3 regions of the Thalassorhabdus alkalitolerans genome follow, and region 2 is predicted to be linked to each of the others. Evidence: riboswitches for the same ligand, from Rfam matches in the RefSeq annotation. Region 2 holds a riboswitch; each other region holds the start of a gene.

What was found. A riboswitch is a leader RNA that binds a small molecule or an ion and turns the genes downstream of it on or off. The one in region 2 is predicted to bind S-adenosylmethionine.
Region 1: it holds a riboswitch for S-adenosylmethionine, as region 2 does, so the genes downstream of both, metK (methionine adenosyltransferase) here and ACFPU1_RS00260 (methionine ABC transporter ATP-binding protein) in region 2, are expected to answer to the same signal.
Region 3: it holds a riboswitch for S-adenosylmethionine, as region 2 does, so the genes downstream of both, ACFPU1_RS15560 (methionine biosynthesis PLP-dependent protein) here and ACFPU1_RS00260 (methionine ABC transporter ATP-binding protein) in region 2, are expected to answer to the same signal.

The regions. Positions count from the first base shown of each region.
Region 1 covers NZ_JBHSOZ010000003.1:1,193,051-1,197,042, forward strand. The annotation lists gene ACFPU1_RS08600 (gamma carbonic anhydrase) at 1-464, shown strand, start outside; gene ACFPU1_RS08605 (hypothetical protein) at 564-692, opposite strand; gene ACFPU1_RS08610 (helix-turn-helix domain-containing protein) at 854-1,744, shown strand; gene metK (methionine adenosyltransferase) at 1,934-3,142, opposite strand; SAM riboswitch class I at 3,346-3,456, opposite strand; gene ACFPU1_RS08620 (thiol-disulfide oxidoreductase DCC family protein) at 3,563-3,973, opposite strand.
Region 2 covers NZ_JBHSOZ010000002.1:38,186-42,177, reverse strand. The annotation lists gene ACFPU1_RS00275 (acyl-CoA dehydrogenase family protein) at 1-1,294, shown strand, start outside; gene ACFPU1_RS00270 (arsenate reductase family protein) at 1,533-1,892, shown strand; gene gcvH (glycine cleavage system protein GcvH) at 1,946-2,329, shown strand; SAM riboswitch class I at 2,569-2,678, shown strand; gene ACFPU1_RS00260 (methionine ABC transporter ATP-binding protein) at 2,896-3,921, shown strand; gene ACFPU1_RS00255 (methionine ABC transporter permease) at 3,914-3,992, shown strand, end outside.
Region 3 covers NZ_JBHSOZ010000010.1:110,909-114,900, forward strand. The annotation lists gene ACFPU1_RS15545 (asparaginase) at 1-715, opposite strand, end outside; gene prsW (glutamic-type intramembrane protease PrsW) at 851-1,507, shown strand; gene ACFPU1_RS15555 (hypothetical protein) at 1,520-1,684, shown strand; SAM riboswitch class I at 1,745-1,851, shown strand; gene ACFPU1_RS15560 (methionine biosynthesis PLP-dependent protein) at 2,034-3,140, shown strand; gene ACFPU1_RS15565 (bifunctional homocysteine S-methyltransferase/methylenetetrahydrofolate reductase) at 3,171-3,992, shown strand, end outside.

The DNA.
Region 1 (3,992 bases), on a different contig from region 2:
GGGAAGAATCAAGTGTATGGTTTAATACTGCCATCCGAGGGGATGTAGCCCCCACTATTATTGGCAGCCGAGTAAATATACAAGACAATTCGGTTCTCCATCAGAGTCCGGAAAATACACTGCTCCTAGAGGATGATGTGACCGTGGGTCATATGGCTCTTCTACATAGCTGCATTATACGAAAAGGTGCCCTCGTAGGGATGGGAGCGCAAATACTTGATAAGGCAGAGGTTGGTGAAGGGGCCTTCATAGGGGCAGGAAGCCTAATTCCGCCTGGGAAGAAAATTCCCCCTAATACTCTTGCTTTAGGCAGACCGGCAAAAGTTGTCAGAGAGCTGAATGAAGAAGATTTAAAAGAAATGGAAAGAGTCAGGCAATCATATCGGGACAAAGGACAGTATTACAGAGAAATGCAGGAAAGTAAGATGGAGCTTAGCAGAGAAGATGTCACTGCATCTTTTTAAATGCGAATATAGTGAATCATTAATGCATCAAAACAAGATGGACCAAAACCAATATGTAAAGAAGAGAAAGGGAAGCCTTTCTCTTCTTTTTGTTTTCTATTAATGATGATAAGGCAGATCACGTAAGTCAGCTCTGTTTTCCTCAGCTTCTTTTTTATTAATTTGTTTATTAAGTAACATAAGACTCCCAAACGTTCCCCCAATAAAAACAAATGGTAAAATGATCAATTTCTTCCCCTCCCTCTTCTACTTCCTATTATAATCACTGAATAATTTTGAAAAATCCCTTTTATTCAGCGTCCTGTTAAAAAAAACCACAATTTTCTTCTTCCTTCTCTTGAAAACATAGAGTAAAATAATTTTAAGCATAGCGGGGGAGTGAGGATCCTATGGATTTCTCAAGAGTAGGTAAAAAGATCTACGAACTACGAAAATATCAAAAAATGACACAAGCAGACCTAGCCAAAGGAATATGTACTCAAGCTCAAATCAGCAAAATAGAAAATGGAACAATAATCCCTTATTCAAATACTCTTTTTGAAATTGCTGAACGCCTGGGCACCGATATTTATTACTTTTTTGATGATCTGCGGTCTGACCGTCCCTATTATGCCGAAGAGGTGTTTTATCAGATCAGAGAACTTATTACCTCTCAGGATTATAAGGAAGTCAGGAATGTAATGGAACAAGAAAGAAACAATCCGCTTTTTCAGTCTGGGTCTAATCTTCAGTTCTTTTTGTGGCACAAAGGAATCTGTGCTTACCATGTAGATAAGGATCCAGCTAATGCCCTGTCATTGCTTCAGCAATCGTTACAGGTAGATGAAATGTCTGATTTTACAGAACGAAAAGGGGAAATATATAATAGTATAGCTGTTATTCTCAACCTTGAGGATAAGTGCGAAGAAGCTATTGCAATCTGTGAAAAAACCTTAAAGCAACTACAGGCGTTTCAAAGAATTAAAGATCCATCGATTCCAATCAGACTTTTGTACACATTATCTAAATCGCTTACAAAAGTAAAAGATTACGAAGAATCTATTTCTTGTTGTGAAGAAGGTATTACCTTATCCTTGCACGCACGAAGTCTTTATATACTTGGAGAACTTTATTATCAAAAAGGAAAAAACCTGGTATTACTCAATGATTACGACGAGGCTCTTTCCTGCTGCAACAACGCATTTGCAATTTTTAAAGCTACGAACCAGGATCATTTCAGGAGAATCGTTGAAAAAGAACAAGCTTTTCTCAGAGAAAAATTAAAATCTTATGATCAATAGTACTTCACCTTTAACCATGATATATGATCATGGTTTTTTTGAGCTTTCACATATGTTCCAGACACCTGCAGAATAAAGAGTCCGACAAAACCCTGGCAGGCACGGGCTTGGGGAATTGAATTATTGAATAAGCTGACTCATAGAAAAACAGGCTGCTGAGAAAGACTTCTCAACAGCCTGTTTATTTACTTACTCATATTGCTGGGCCATGGAAGACAACGCTTCTGCTTTATCGGTGTTTTCCCATGGAAGCTCGATATCAGTCCGTCCAAAGTGGCCGTAGGCAGCAGTCTGCTTATAAATAGGACGACGAAGGTCCATCATTTTAATAATTCCTGCCGGTCTCAGGTCAAAGTTTTCCCGCACCACTTTTACAAGTGTTTCTTCTGAAACCTTTCCTGTGCCAAACGTTTCGATTGAAATGGATACTGGCTGTGCTACTCCGATCGCGTAAGCAAGCTGCACTTCACATTTGTCTGCCAATTCTGCTGCAACGATGTTCTTTGCAACATAGCGGGCAGCGTAAGAAGCAGAGCGGTCGACCTTTGTAGGATCCTTACCGGAAAACGCACCGCCTCCGTGGCGGGCATACCCTCCATAAGTATCAACAATAATCTTACGGCCGGTCAAGCCAGCATCACCTTGGGGTCCGCCAATAACAAAACGGCCTGTAGGGTTAATAAAGTATTTCGTTTCTGCATCTAATAGTTCTGCAGGCACTACTGGCTCAATCACATGCTCCTTCAAATCGAGGTCAATCTGCTCAAGTGTCACATCCGCGTGATGCTGGGAAGAAATAACAATGGTATCCACTCTGACTGGCTTTCCATCTTCACCATATTCAACCGTTACCTGAGTCTTTCCGTCAGGACGTAAATATGGAAGAATTTCTTTTTTACGTACCTCCGTGAGACGGCGGGCAAGCTTATGAGAAAGTGAAATTGGCAAAGGCATAAGCTCTTTTGTTTCGTTATCTGCATAACCAAACATTAATCCTTGGTCTCCTGCCCCAATTGCCTCAATTTCTTCCTCTGTCATATTTCCTTCTCTTGCTTCAAGTGCTTTGTCCACACCCTGGGCTATATCAGCTGACTGCTCATCAATGGACGTTAAAACGGCACACGTTTCATAGTCAAAACCATACTTTGCCCTTGTATACCCAATGTTTTTTAACGTTTCTCTTGCAATTTTAGGGATATCGACATATGTAGATGTCGTAATTTCACCTGCCACCAGTACTAAGCCAGTGTTAACTGTTGTTTCGCATGCTACCCTTGCATTTGGATCTTCTTTTAAGATTTCATCCAGAATAGCGTCTGAGATCTGGTCACAAATTTTATCTGGATGTCCTTCTGTTACAGATTCTGAAGTGAAAAGTCTTTTTCCTTTTGCTTCCATCTAATTATATCCTCCTTTTCCGATTACGAATAATACGGCACTCATTCCCAGATGCGGCAAGTGTAAAAGGAGAAAGAAAAATCTAAACAAGGCGGCTATGGTCAGCACTCCTTATTTTCATACGATCTTATAAGACTGATCGTATAGCATAAAACCCTTTTCCTTGGCGAGGAAAAGGGTTTTGATCGTTTCACCTTTTTCGCCTCTTATCTTCCAAGACAAACTGTCTTGCCAGGTTAGCACCTTTCCCCCATTTCGCTGGGGTGGTTGCTGGGTTTCACAGGGCCTGTCCCTCCACCAACTCGGGATAAGAGTATCCGTTCGCGACATATCATAACGTAGTCACATTGCTATGTCAACTTAGAAACATCTATAAGCTGTTCTAAAGAAATACGTTACCTTTTTTTAAAATAGCATAACTTAATTCGATCTTTGCTGAATCGAGCAAGCACCGCCTTCGCATGTTTCATTCAGCATAGAATAACGATTTTTTGCAATCCATTTGTAGGATCTCCGGCCGGCTTTTAACATTCCGGGAGAATGCAGGAGTGCCCCAATAAGAGAAGTAGCAGGCATTAAGAGCATCATTCTTCGTACCGCTTCAAAACCTGTATACAGGTAAGTACCGTTAACAATAAAGTGAATCTCTTCTTGAATTTTTTGCTGCTGTAAAAATGGAAATTTCTCTTTCAATCCAGGTTCATGAATAGAAACCCAGTGCATTCGATTGAACCAATCCATACGTTCAAAGTATCTCTTTGTTTTTTTACACAAAGGACATAAACTGTCATAAAAGACGATGTAAGATTTATTTGACCAGCTGGCTGCCATAGCGTCCACCTTCCTCTAC
Region 2 (3,992 bases):
CACTGCAGTATTAAATGAAGAAGGTACTCATTACATTCTAAACGGGGAAAAGCAATGGATCACGAACTCCGCTTTTGCTGATATCTTTGTGGTATACGCAAAAATTGATGGAGAAAAATTCACTGCGTTTATTGTAGAAAAAGAGTATGACGGGGTAAGCACCGGACCAGAGGAAAAGAAAATGGGGATTAAAGGTTCTTCTACGCGTACCTTAATTTTGGAAGATGCAAAGGTTCCGGCCGAGAATGTGCTTGGAGAAATCGGCCGTGGACACGTGATTGCATTTAATATTTTAAATGTAGGGCGTTATAAGCTCGGGGTAGGATGTGTAGGAGGTTCAAAACGCGGGATTGAGCTTGCGGCTGCCTATGCGAATGAGCGCAAGCAGTTTAAAACTCCGATCGGAAAATTTACTGCCATTCAGGAAAAGCTTGGAACGATGGCTGTGCAGACTTACGCGGCTGAAAGTTCCATTTACCGCACAGGCGGGCTTTTTGAAGAGCAGCTTGGCAAACTCACAGATGAAGAACAGGAAGACGGAGGAAAGGTTGCTACATCAATTGCAGAATACGCCATTGAATGCTCCTTGAATAAATTCTTCGGATCCGAGGTTTTGGATTATGTGGTTGATGAAGCTGTTCAAATTCACGGGGGCTATGGCTTTATGGCCGAATATGAAGTAGAACGTGCCTACCGTGATTCCCGCATCAACCGCATATTTGAAGGCACAAATGAAATAAACCGTATGCTGGTGCCTGGCACCATTATGAGAAAAGCAATGAAAGGAGAGCTGCCTCTCCTTGAGAAAGCTCAGGGGCTTCAGGAAGAGCTTATGATGATGATGCCGGAAGAGCCTGGTGATGCTGCTTTGGAACAAGAGAAATATCTCCTTGGCAATGCGAAAAAGATCTTCCTCATGGTGGCAGGAAATGGAGCTCAAAAGTATGCTCAAGACTTGGAAAAAGAGCAAGAGCTTCTGATAAATGTTGCTGACATTGTAAGTGATATCTATGCCATGGAGTCTGTCATCCTCAGAACAGAAAAAGCAATCAATAAAAATGGCGAAAGCAAAGAGGGCAACAAGCTTTTGCTAACCCAAGTGTTCTGTCAGGAAGCGATGAACCGGATTGAAGCCAATGCAAAAGAATCTCTGGTTCACATGGAAGAAGGCGATACGCTTCGGTCCATGCTGGGCATTTTACGGAAGCTGGTTCGTCATACTCCAATCAATGTGGTAACGAAAAAGCGTGAAATTGCTGAGCGTGTACTCAAAGAAGAAAAATACGTTGTGTAACTTTGTTATTCAATTTGGGGTTTTATAACCTCAATATAATATATCTCCTTTCTTTGAAAGGTAATCTCCTCTCTGCTAAGTGAGGCAAAGAAGTCCCTATGGGGCTTCTTTGTCCATTTAACAAGCTTTTTACTTAGTTCTTTTCCAGGTTCCTACATACAAACTTACTTATTTCTCTTTCTTTCAAAAGATAGGATATAATAAAGAGGGATTTTATCAAAAAGGGGAGAAAGTAAAAATGAGCCTGACGTATTATGGGTATCCTTCATGCGGCACATGCCGAAAAGCAAAACGTTGGATAGAAGAGCATGGTATCGATTATAATGAGTACCATATCGTCGAAGATCCTCCCAGCCGTGACCGGATCAAGGAGCTCTATGAAAAGAGCGGACTTGAGCTTCGGAAGTTTTTTAATACGAGCGGCAAGAAATACCGTGAACTTGGCCTAAAGGATAAGGTGAAGACAGCGGGTGAGGACGAGCTTCTGGATATTCTGGCTTCAGACGGTATGCTCCTCAAACGCCCAATTGTAACCGACGGAACAAAGGTGTCAGTAGGGTTTAAAGAAGAGCAATTTGAGGAATTATGGAAGAGGTAATGCCTGCCAGGGCAGCCTGCTTTCAAAAAAGAAGTTGAAATGGAGGGATAATTATGAATCTGCCAAAAGAATTAAAGTATTCAGAGGAACATGAGTGGGTAAAAGAGGAAGACGGCAAAGTCCGCATTGGAATTACTGACTTCGCACAATCAGAGCTGGGAGACATCGTTTTTGTAGAGCTTCCGGAAGAGGGAGACGAAGTAGAAGCAGACGAGCCTTTTGGAAGCGTTGAATCTGTAAAAACCGTATCTGAATTGTATGCGCCAGTAAGCGGAAAAGTAGTAGAGGTGAACGAAGACCTTGACGATTCTCCTGAATTTGTTAATGATTCACCTTATGAAAAAGCATGGATGATTGTTGTTGAGCCATCCGACAAAAGTGAGCTTGACCAACTTATGTCAGCTGAAGAGTATGAGGAAATGGTTAGCGAAGACTAATCAACGGTACATAAGCACCCTGTAAAAGGGTGCTTTTTTAATTGGTGTCAGGCACCAAGACCTTGAAGTAACATAAATCAGGCCTAACCCCTTAGATAGAGGGGGAAATATATTACAATAGGCTGTGGTGCCAGGCACCTGACCCGGTAAAATAACCCACCTTGTCATTGTATTGACACTCTCTATTTCCCGTGCTAATATTCAATTTAGTGTTGAATATTGTAGAAAATAATTTAATGCTCTTATCAAGAGTGGTGGAGGGAAAGGCCCGTTGAAGCCCGGCAACCGTCAATGTGAGTTGATAAGGTGCCAATTCCTGCAATGCCCGCTGAGCGTTGCAAGATGAGAGAAAGGCGCATATACAGGACCTTTCTGCTCACTGATAAGCAGAAGGTTTTTTTCGTTTCTGCGGTGTTTGTTACTTAAAAGAAAATTAATAAAGAAGCTGCAGAAAGCTTCTTCATTTAAGGTGCACTTGGTTCCTGGAAATCAAGTGCTTATAACGGAAAGGGAACTAAGTTTCCAGATAAGTGAAATAGGATTTAAAATACCCAAGGGTGGTCTATATGATTACGTTAAAAAACTTAAAAAAGATTTTTAGTACAAAAAGTGGAACGGTCACTGCGGTTGACGGGGTCAACCTTACAATAGAAGAAGGCGAAATTTATGGTGTCATCGGGTACAGTGGAGCCGGCAAAAGTACATTGATTCGGATGCTTAATATGCTTGAGCGACCAAGTGAAGGCGAGGTTACTGTGGCCGGCAATAATATGTCCAACTTAAAAGGAAGGTCATTAAGAAAAGCCAGGCAGGAGATCAGCATGATATTCCAGCATTTCAATCTGCTTTGGTCCAGAACGGTTGCCGAAAATATTGCTTTTCCTTTAGAGATTGCCGGAACACCAAAAGAAGAAAGGCGGTCAAGAGTTAACGAACTTATTAAGCTAGTTGGCCTGGAGGGAAGAGGGGATGCCTATCCTTCTCAGCTTAGCGGGGGGCAAAAGCAAAGAGTAGGCATTGCCCGCGCTCTTGCGAACAACCCTAAAGTGCTATTGTGCGATGAGGCGACGTCCGCTCTTGATCCAAAGACAACAGATTCTATACTGGACTTACTAGTGGATATTAATCAAAAGCTTGGCCTGACCATTGTCCTGATTACCCATGAGATGCATGTCATTCGAAAAATCTGCCATCATGTAGCGGTTATGGAAGGTGGAAAAGTGGTAGAAGAGGGCCCTGTTCTTGATGTATTCCGCAATCCTAAGCAAGAGATGACCAAAGAATTTGTAAAACAAATTACTGAACCTGAAGAAACAATGGAAGCAATTTCTGAACTGTTAAAGGGAACAGAAGGCGGCCCCATCCTAAAGCTTACCTTTGTAGGTGATGATGCCGAACAGCCTTTGATGACTGAAATCATCCAGAAGTTCCAGGTGAGTGTCAATATTCTTCAAGGAAAGATTTCACAGACAAGGGAAGGGAGCTATGGCACATTGTTTGTCCGTCTGGATGGAACGGAAAGCAATTTGCAAAGTGCTCTTCAGTTTATTAAAGAGCAGCAAGTGGAGGCGGAGGTGTTAACTAATGATTGAGACTCTGTTTCCAAATGTACATTGGGAGCGGATGTGGGATGCTACCGTAGAAACGATTTATATGAGTCTTG
Region 3 (3,992 bases), on a different contig from region 2:
GCCCGAATGCTTCAAGCACCAGACCATCGAGTGGATGAGAGGCTATATGAGCCATCACACTTTCTTCCATGCCGGCGTATGCTTTTACAAGCAGCACCTTTTTAGAGAGCTTTGTAACTGGAAAGTGTTCCCGGTGCGCTGGAATGTGATGAAAAGAAACTTCGCGTTTTGTTAAGATCCCTATGGCCCCGTATTGAGGACTTTGAAAGGTGGCGATGTTGCTTGAATGGGTTTTTGTTACGTTTTTAGCTGTATGAATTTCATCATTAAAGACGACGATGACCCCTTTTTTGGCTGCTTTGTCACTTGCTGCTGTTCTTACAGCTGAAATTAAGTTATGAGGGCCATCAGCGCCAAGCTCATTGCTTGAACGCATAGCTCCAGTGATAACAACTGGCTGGTCCAAATGTAAGAGCAAGTCTAATAAGTAGGCGGTTTCTTCCAGTGTATCTGTTCCATGAGTAATTACGACCCCGTCGAAATGAGAATTTTTCATCTTTTCATTAATCTTTTCAGCAAGACCCAGCATGTGCCTGGGAGTGATATGAGGAGAAGGAAGGTGAAGGTAATCTTCCGTTTCTATCTTCACTGTCTCCTGTAACATTTCGTTTACAGAATGAAGAGGGTTCTTTTCTTCTGGCACGACCATGCCCGTTTCTTTATTTTCAGACATGGCAATCGTACCGCCAGTATGAATGATAAGTATTTTTTTCAAAGGATCACCTCACATAAGAATAATATATACCCTGTGTTTCCGGTCTTTTTAACGATGCTGGTTTGCAAAAAAAGGTAAACAATTTTCAACCTTAAAACTAACATGTTACCATGAAGATGAACAGAGGGGACGGTTATGACGGTGGTGACACTTTTTACAGCAGCACTTGCGCCTGCCATATCATTACTTGTATATTTTTATCTTCGCAATCAATACGGTTCAAACATGATAGGGCAGGTCATAAAAGCTTTTATTATAGGAGTGCTGCTAGTTTTCCCCGTGATGGTTATACAATATGCTTTAGAAGGGGAGGCTTTAATTACCGAACCTTGGTTCAAAGCATTCGTTAACGCCGCTTTCCTTGAAGAGTTTTTTCAATGGTTTCTGCTGTATTTTATCGCTTACCGTTTTGGCACACTGAAAAACAGGTACGATGGAATTGTTTACGCTGTTTCTTTATCTTTAGGGTTTGCAGCAGCCGAGAATGTGTTATATCTAATGGCAACAGGTATTGACTTTGCTGTCGGACGAGCCTTTCTGCCTGTGAGCAGTCATGCATTGTTTGGAGTAGTCATGGGGTATTACCTGGGATCTGCTCGTTTTAAAGTGAATGACCATGTAAAAAAATGGCTTTTCCTGGCCCTGATCATTCCTGTTGTTTTACACGGTTTTTTTGATTTGATACTATTAACCATTAATCAATATCTTTTTACGAGCATCGCCCCTTTTATGATTTTTTTGTGGTGGTTTGCATTAACAAAAGTGAAAAAAGCGAATGAGAGAACGGAATAAGGAGTGATCGTATTGACTACTGAAACTCGATACAGAGTGGTGATTCGCTGTCCTAAATGCGGAGAAAAATATATTCTGCGAGGACGCCAGCGAGCTGATGGTGAATATGAAACAGGGTTTAAACGATGTGTATGCGGGAATGAAACGGAGCTTAATGTAGAGGCTACGCCGGAATAAAGGTTGCAATTTCATGTTTTTTCGTGTAGTGTAGCAATAACAACTTTATTATAGGAAGCTTTCTTATCTAGAGAGATGGAGGGAATGGCCCGAAGAAATCTCAGCAACCAGCCAGTTTTGGTCAGGTGCTAATTCCAGCAGGTGGTGATAAACCTGCAAGATGAGAAGAAGCTAGCATGTCTCGATACTGTCTTGCCTTCTTCTTAACCGAAGAAGGCTTTATTTTGTACATATGCATTTTTCCAACAAATGTAAAGAGGGTTAAAGGTCGCAAAAACCTTAGGCTGCCCTTTTTCTGAAAAAATTAGAAAATAAAGAAAAACAGATTACATCATAAGGAGTGGAGAGAATGTCTCGATACAACCTAGAAACAAAACTTGCACAAATAGGGAATAGAAGCGAGGAGGCTACAGGCACAGTAAGCGCACCTGTCTACTTCTCAACTGCATACAGGCACAGCGGTATAGGAGAATCAACCGGCTATGACTATTCAAGGACAGGAAATCCTACAAGAGAACTTCTTGAAAAGGCGATTGCAGATTTAGAGGGCGGAGACAAGGGGTTTGCGTTAAGCTCCGGAATGGCAGCTGTTCAAACAGTTCTAGCGCTATTTAAAAGCGGGGATGAGATCCTGGCATCCCAGGACTTGTACGGCGGCACCTATCGTTTATTTGAAGAAGGGTGGAAAAAGTGGGGGTTAACCTTTACATACGGAGATCCTCGAAACCTTGCATCTTTTTCAGAAAAAATAACAGAAAATACAAAAGCTTTATTTATCGAAACGCCGACAAATCCATTAATGCAGGAAGCTGATTTGGAAGGCCTTGCTGCTGTTGCAAGAGAGAATAACCTGCTTTTAATTGTAGATAACACCTTTTATACTCCAGTGCTTCAAAGACCTATTGAAAAAGGAGCCGACATTGTCATTCACAGTGCATCCAAGTATTTAGGCGGCCATAATGATGTCATCGCAGGCTTAATTGTTGCAAAAGGAGAAAAGCTTTGTGAAGAAATTGCAGCTTTTCATAATGGCATGGGAACGATTCTTTCTCCTCTTGATGCCTGGCTGTTAATGAGAGGCATGAAGACACTGTCTCTGCGGATGGAAAAGCATACGGAAAATGCTCAAAAGGTAGCAGCTTTTCTGAAAGAACATCCATTGATTGATGAAGTCCTTTACCCAGGTAAAGGTGGCATGCTTTCCTTTCGTATCTGTGATGAACAGCATGTGAATCAGCTTTTAAAAGGGTTGAACCTCGTCACATTTGCAGAAAGCCTTGGCGGTGTAGAAAGCTTTATGACCTACCCGGCCACTCAAACCCATGCTGACGTTCCTGAAGAAGTACGACTGGCCAACGGTGTCTGTAACCGTCTCCTTCGTTTTTCAGTGGGAATTGAAAATGCTGAGGATTTAATAAGAGATTTACAGCAGGCATTAGAACAACTTTCACAGTAACAGAAGCGTATTGGAGAAAGGATGAATGAAGTGGAATTCTTAAAAGCTCTGGAAAATGGAATGCTTGTCGGAGACGGAGCGATAGGCACTTATTTATATGACAAAGGGTTTACAGGCTCTTTTGAAGCCTTAAATATAGAAGATCCTTCTGCTGTGACAAGTGTACACAGGGAATATATCAAGGCAGGGGCAAACGTGATTCAAACAAACACCTATGCTGCAAATCGTCTTAAATTAGAGCGGTATGGCCTTGAGAATGAAACGGTAGAGATAAATAAACAAGGCGTTCGTCTGGCAAGGAAAGCAGCCGGGGGAGATGCTTTTGTCCTCGCTACAATCGGAGGAATCCGTGGAGTCCAAAAGACAGATTATGAAAATGACGATATTCTTTCAGCACTGAAAGAACAGGCAAAAGCTCTTCTTTCAGAAAAGCCTGATGGTTTAATTCTGGAAACATTTTATAATTATGAAGAGGTTCAGTCGGCGGTTCAGATGCTCCGTAAGATGACTGACCTTCCTATTGTAGCCCAGGTCTCTCTAGGAGAGGTTGGAGTTCTCCATGGAGGAATCAGCGTCACAGAAGCTTTTCAGACTCTCGCAGCCCAGGGAGCTGATGTTGTCGGTTTAAACTGTCGCATGGGCCCGTATCATATCCTGCGTTCCCTGGAAAATGTCCCCTTAATAGAAGGAGCGTATATTTCGGCTTATCCGAATGCCAGTCTGCCAGATTTAGATGACGGGAGGTTTGTATACCAATCGAACCCAAGTTATTTTTATGAGAGGGGCCAGGATCTGCGAAGCCAGGGCGTCCGTCTCATAGGCGGATGCTGTGGGACAACGCCGGAACATATT